Regions from separate parts of the Bacillus lumedeiriae genome, predicted to be linked through region 1. Evidence: riboswitches for the same ligand, from Rfam matches in the RefSeq annotation. Region 1 holds a riboswitch; the other holds the start of a gene.
What was found. A riboswitch is a leader RNA that binds a small molecule or an ion and turns the genes downstream of it on or off. The one in region 1 is predicted to bind S-adenosylmethionine.
Positions count from the first base shown of each region.

Region 2: it holds a riboswitch for S-adenosylmethionine, as region 1 does, so the genes downstream of both, QYG89_RS10775 (bifunctional homocysteine S-methyltransferase/methylenetetrahydrofolate reductase) here and QYG89_RS09795 (methylthioribulose 1-phosphate dehydratase) in region 1, are expected to answer to the same signal.

Region 1 is NZ_JAUIYO010000006.1:39,626-43,163, reverse strand. It holds gene QYG89_RS09800 (2,3-diketo-5-methylthiopentyl-1-phosphate enolase) at 44-1,237, shown strand; SAM riboswitch class I at 1,260-1,363, shown strand; gene QYG89_RS09795 (methylthioribulose 1-phosphate dehydratase) at 1,427-2,065, shown strand; gene QYG89_RS09790 (VOC family protein) at 2,090-2,473, shown strand; gene mtnK (S-methyl-5-thioribose kinase) at 2,565-3,538, shown strand, end outside.
Region 2 is NZ_JAUIYO010000007.1:67,585-71,122, reverse strand. It holds gene QYG89_RS10780 (EamA family transporter) at 1-883, opposite strand, end outside; SAM riboswitch class I at 1,031-1,142, shown strand; gene QYG89_RS10775 (bifunctional homocysteine S-methyltransferase/methylenetetrahydrofolate reductase) at 1,235-3,100, shown strand; gene metH (methionine synthase) at 3,078-3,538, shown strand, end outside.

The DNA of each region.
Region 1 (3,538 bases):
GAGAAAATGATAAAACAACAGGAAAGACAAAGGAGGATGTTTCATGGGAGTAACAGCTACTTATTTATTTCCGACGCACCCTGAGCAAAGACAAAAAGCTGAACAGTATGCGCTAGGGCTTACAGTCGGTTCTTGGACAGACATTCCGCATCTTGAACAAGAACAATTAAAGAAAAATAAAGGTGAAGTCGTATCAGTGGAAAAAGGAGAAGTAAAGGACACGGTAAAAATTTATTATCCATCTGCTAACTTCTCGGCAGATCTTCCGGCTATTTTGACGACTGTATATGGAAAGCTTTCTTTTTTTGAGGGCTATGAACTGGTTGATTTAACGTTCGATGACGAGCTGCTTGCAAAATTCCCAGGACCACGTTTCGGGGTAAAAGGCATTCGTGAGCAATTGAATATTCGCAATCGTCCGTTATTAATGGCTATTTTTAAAGGAGTGATGGGAAGAGATCTCTCTTTCTTCTCTGCTCAATTAGAAGAGCTTTTAGCAGGCGGCATCGATCTGATTAAAGATGATGAGATTTTATTTGAGAACGACTTAACTCCGTTTAATAAACGGATTACGACAGCGAAAGAGATCATTGATCGCCATTATGAAAACACAGGACAGCGTGCTTTATATGCGGTCAATTTGTCAGGAAGAACGAATGAGCTTCATGAGAAAGCGGAGCGGGCACGAGAATTAGGGGCTAATGCTTTATTGTTTAATGTTCATGCATACGGGCTGGACGCTCTTCAAACGTTGCGTGAAAACGACAATATTGGCTTGCCAATTGTGGCGCATTCTGCGTTATCAGGTGTTCTTTCTGGACAGCCGGGCGGCGGCTACTCTTATTCCTTAATGGTAGGGAAATTAACGCGTCTAACAGGCGGTGATTTCTCACTGTTCCCGAGTCCATATGGAAATGTAGCCATTTCATCATCTGATGCATTGGCGATTAATCATGCACTTGTAGAAGACAGTCCATTTGAACAAGCATTTGGTGTTCCTTCTGCAGGGATCCATCCAGGAATGGTTCCGCAGCTAATGAAAAACTTTGGAGACAATCTTGTTGTGAATGCAGGAGGCGGAATCTTTGGGCATCCAGATGGTCCGATACAAGGTACGCAGGCATTCCGTGCAGCGATTGACGCAACTGTTAATCAAATCTCTTTAGAGGAAGCGGCAAAAACGTCAGAACCTTTAAAGCGCGCGATTGAAGAATGGGGCGTTCTCGCCACTTCATAAGCAGTATGAACTTAATAAAAAACTCTTATCAAGAGCAGGCGGAGGGACGAGCCCTAAGATGCCCGGCAACCGACTCGTTTAGAGCACGGTGCTAATTCTCACAGCAGACACGTTGGAAGATAAGAAGTTGTTTTTTCGGAAACCTCTTCTTACAGAAGAGGTTTTTTCTAATGAAAGGGATGAAAAAAGATGAGTGTACTCGTAACTCGTGTGAATGAGCTTGCAGAGATCAAAGATGAGCTGGCGGCAAGAGACTGGTTTATGGGAACGAGCGGGAATTTAGCGATCAAAGTTCAGAATGATCCGCTTCAGTTTCTTGTGACTGCCAGCGGAAAAGATAAACGTAAAAAAACGAATGAAGATTTCCTGATAGTCGATAGTGAGGGAAAGCCTGTCGGCGAAACGAATGTCAAGCCGTCTGCAGAGACGATTCTTCATTGTGAAATTTATCAGAGGTCGAATGCCGGCTGCAGCCTCCATGTTCATACGGTAGCTAATAACGTCATTTCAGAGCTATATGGTGACGATGGTAAAGTGGTATTTAAGGGGCAAGAGCTTATTAAAGCATTTGACCGCTGGGAAGAAGGAGCGGAGTGGGAAATTCCAATTATTTATAACCACGCTCATATTCCAACCTTAGCATCCGCTATGATTCCTTTTATAAATGAAGACAAGGGAGCAGTTTTGATTCGCAATCATGGCATTACTGTTTGGGGAAGAGACGGTTTCGAGGCGAAAAAGGTTCTCGAAGCGTGTGAATTTTTATTTCAGTATCAGCTGACACTTCTTCAAGCGAAAGCGAATCTCTCTATTCTTAACGAGAGTTAATGATTAAAAAGGGAGGCGGAGAAAATGATTAAAAGAATTGAACACGTAGGTATTATGGTAAGGGATTTGGAAAAATCGATCTCGTTTTACACAGACATTATCGGATTTCGTCTCCTTGGCCGATTAGATCATCCAAATGGACAAGTGAAGATCGCTTTTATTGGTACAGATGATTCATCGGGCACGCAAATTGAATTGTTAGAAGGTTATAATGATTCGCTCCCAGTTGAAGGGAAAGTCCATCACCTTGCGTTAAAGGTGGAAGGAATTGAGCGTGAAATTAATAGATTGAAAGAGGCTGGTGTCCGCTTGATCGATAGAGAAATAACGACACTTCCAAACGGCTCCCGCTATTTCTTTTTTGAAGGACCAGACGGGGAATGGCTTGAGCTTTTTGAAACAGTCTAATAGTTATTGCAAGAGGAGAGAATCAAACATTTACTCTAGAATTTGCCTATTATAGACAGGGATAAGGGAGGCGACTCATTTGAAAGACTTTATGACAGCTTATTTTACAATGAATGAAGAAGATGTAGTGGAGTATGCTCAAAGCAAACTTGATATTTTTCCTGAGGGAGCGGATTTAGAATGCCGTGAAATTGGAGACGGCAATTTAAATTACGTATTCAAGGTCGTCGACCGTCATAGGGGTCAATCTATTATTATTAAGCAGGCGGGACCAGTCGCTCGGATTTCAGATGCCTTTAAGGTGTCCCCGGACCGAAACCGCATTGAAAGCGAAATTTTGACGCTTCAGGGAGAGCTGGCACCTGGCTTCGTGCCAAAAGTATATGCTTACGATCCAGTAATGAATTGCTGCGTCATGGATGACTTATCTGATCATGAAATTATGCGTTCGGCGCTGTTGCAGCATAAAAAGTTCCCATTGTTCACTGATCATATTACGACGTTTCTCGTTCGTACATTGCTGCTTACATCGGATGTCGTGTTGGATCATAAAGAGAAAAAAGGACTTGTGCAGCAATTTACGAACCCTGAGCTTTGTGAAATTACGGAAGACTTGGTGTATACAGAACCGTTTTATGATTGTGAGCAGAATGACGTTTTTGAAGGAACGAAATCGTTTGTGCGCGAAGTGATTTGGAACGATGAGGCCCTTCGATTAGAAACGGCTAAGCTAAAGTTTGATTTTATGACGAAAGCTCAGTCATTGCTTCACGGTGATCTTCATACAGGTTCCATTTTTATAAAAGAAGATTCTACTAAAATTATTGATCCCGAGTTTGCTTTTTATGGGCCGGCAGGCTATGACATTGGGAATGTCGTGGCAAATTTAATCTTCGCTTATATGAATGCCAGCTGTACTATTGAAGAGACAGAGGTTAGAGAAGATTATTTACGGTATTTAGAAGAAACGATCGCTGGAGTGATTCAATTATTTTCGGAGAAGTTTTTGCAAACCTGGGATGAAAAAGTGACTGAACAGACAGCTTCTTTCCCTGGATTTAAACA
Region 2 (3,538 bases), on a different contig from region 1:
TTGAATCCACATTTTTCCTCGAACGCCATTGCGGAACACCAATACCGATTAAGATTAGTACAATCCCGGCTGCCTGCCCGAGTGTCAATTGTTCTCCAACAATGAGCATCGCTCCAATCATTGCCGCTGGTAATTCCGCAGCACCAAGAATGGCCGCTATCCCTGAATCGACATGCGGTGTACCTAATGCAAAGAAAACAACAGGCACAAATACGCCAAACAATCCGATCGGCCAGCCATATTTCCACAAACCGTCCGTGATCGTGCCATCGACGATAAAAGCAGGCGATATAAATAGAAAAGTAGTGAGCAATCCGCTAATAGCGATGATGAAGCTTCTTTGAATCGTTGGCACCCCTTTTCCTGCTTTGCCGCTAAAGAAGAGGTACAATGCAAACATCAAGGCAGCAAGAAAACCATACACAAGACCTTTTGTATTGTTTAACAATCCTAGCCCTTCAGGGGACACACCAGCAGCGAATGGTGTACCTACCCATAAAAGAATAATTGAAATGATCTTTAGATGAGAAGGAAAAGTTCTTAAATAAATAGATTCAATGAGAACTCCAATCCAGGTAAATTGGAAAAGCAAAACGATGGCTACTGAAGCAGACAGCTCCTGTATACTAATAGCATAAAATACTCCTGTTAAGCTTAATAAAATGCCGACACCAAACAGGGACAAAGTCTGTTTGCCATTTACCTTCACACGTTTTGTTAAGATAAATGGAATGAACAGCAGCAGCAGTCCGAAAAGGTATTGAGAACTAGCCGCATGAGCCGCCTCATAGCCGGCATTCGTCATCAGCTTAACAATAGAAGCTTGAAAGCCATAACTGCTTGCCCCTATTAAAATAAATAAAGAATACCGAAACTGATTCAATCTTAATCCTCCTTTATTTAAAGCCAGTATATCCTGCCCAACACTATTCGACAATCCTATTTAAATTATTCTAAATTTTCTATTGACTAATTCCTGCTAAAGGGATATGATATGTTCAATTATCAGATTAAGTGAATAGTAACGTATTTCTTATCAAGAGAAGCTGAGGGTACTGGCCCTGTGAAGCTTCAGCAACCAGCCGCTAGCGGGCCTAGGTGCTAAATCCAGCAAACTGCTGAATCAGTTTGAAAGATAAGAAGGATCAAACATTAACGATGTAAAGCCTTCTTGCTATGTTTAAGGGGGCTTTTTCTTATGATTAGAAATAAGTGGTTGGAAAGGACGGACACTATGAAGCTATTAGACAGGCTGCAAAATGAAGTATTGACAGCTGATGGTGCAATAGGCACTCTTCTCTATTCTTATGGCATTGATTTTTGCTATGAGGAACTCAATGTAGAAAAACCGGAAATTATTGAAAAGATTCATCGTGAATATATCAAGGCAGGCGCTGATATTATTCAAACAAATACGTACAGTGCCAACGCTATAAAGCTTGCAAGATACGGACTGGAAGACCGCGCACTGGAATTAAATAAAGCAGCGGTACGCATTGCCAAGAAAGCAGCGGCACCAGAACAGCGATTCGTTCTCGGCACCATTGGCGGCATTCGCGGTATTGGCAAAAGCAGCGCACCTCTTCCTGATATCGAAGAAGCGATTCGGCAGCAAGCAGAGGCCATTTTGTCAGAAGATCCAGACGGTCTCTTATTTGAAACATACTACGATTTTGAAGAATTAACGACTATTTTACAATTCATTCGCAAGATGACCGATTTGCCGGTGATTACTCAAGTATCTATGCATGAACCTGGTATTTTGCAAAATGGACTTTCATTAAATCATGCATTGAAACAGCTAGAAGCGCTTGGAGCAGACATTGTCGGCGTAAACTGCCGCCTCGGCCCTTATCATACCATTCAGGCATTTGAAGAAGTAACGCTCCCAGAAAAGGCTTTTTTATCCGCTTATCCAAACGCCAGCCTGCTTGATGTAGAAGATGGACGGATTGTCTATGAATCAGAAGCCGATTACTTTGGCCAAGCAGCTGTCCGCCTTCGGAATGCAGGTGTCCGTCTCATCGGCGGCTGCTGCGGTACGACACCAAAACACATTGAAGCAGCGAAAAAAGCACTTGCTGGTCTTGCACCTATTACGGAGAAGAAAGTCATCCCTAAAAAGCCAATTACGATTAAAGAATCCATTCCGCCTATTGTGCCTCCGCTAAGCGAACAAGTAAAAAAAGAACGGACGATTATTGTTGAACTGGATACACCGAAGCACTTGGATACGACCACTTACATCGAAGGAGCTAAGGCCTTGCATGAAGCAGGAATAGCCGCGATTACAATGGCTGATAATTCACTCGCTTCTCCACGTGTCAGTAACTTGGCGATGGGATCTATACTTAAAATGAAGCATCACATTCGTCCTCTCGTTCATATCACGTGTCGGGACCGCAATCTGATTGGATTACAATCCCACTTAATGGGACTGCATGCACTTGGGCTTCATGATATACTCGCTATTACGGGTGATCCAACAAAAGTCGGCGACTTTCCTGGCGCTACTTCTGTATATGATGTTTCAAGTATGGAACTCATCCAATTGATTAAACAGCTGAATGAAGGAATTTCTTTTTCCGGAAAGCCATTCAAGCAAAAAGCCAACTTCTCAGTGGCAGCCGCGTTTAATCCAAATGTTCGTGTACTTGACCGGGCTGTTAAACGCCTTGAGAAGAAAATTGAATGCGGGGCCGATTATTTTATTACGCAGCCGGTCTTTACGAAAGAAAAGATTATTGAAGTATATGAAGCAACGAAACACTTGCCGACTCCAATCTTTCTTGGCATTATGCCATTAACAAGTTCACGAAATGCTGAATTTCTTCATCATGAAGTGCCAGGCATTAAACTGTCAGACGAAACACTTGCTAGAATGAAAGCATACGAACATGATAAAGAGGCATCGGCACTTGAAGGAGTTAGAATTGCAAAAGAATTAATCGATACAGCCGCAGAGCTGTTTAACGGCATATACATTATTACACCATTTATGCGCTATGAAATGTCGATTGAATTGATCCATTACATCGAAGAGCTGGATAGAAAAAAGAATGAAAGAGGGATCACTCATGTCCAAACAATATCCAATTGAACAAGAGCTGGAAAAACGTATTCTTTTCTTAGATGGTGCAATGGGCACGATGCTTCAGCAAGCCGATTTAACAGAGGATGATTTCGGCGGCGAAGAATACGACGGCTGTAATGAATACTTGAATATTACCGCTCCTCACGTGATCGAAAAAATTCACCGTGACTACTTAGCAGCAGGCACCGATATTATTGAAACGAATTCATTTGGCGGTACTCCACTCGTACTAAATGAATATAACCTCGGTGATCAAGCTTACGAAATTAATAAACGGGCAGCAGAAATTGCACGCAAATGTGTAGATGAATTTTCCACTCCTGATCATCCACGCTATGTAGCCGGTGCGATCGGTCCAACAACAAAAACATTATCCGTCACAGGCGGAATTGATTTTGATACATTAAGCAAAGATTTCGAGCTGCAGGCGACAGCCCTTATCGA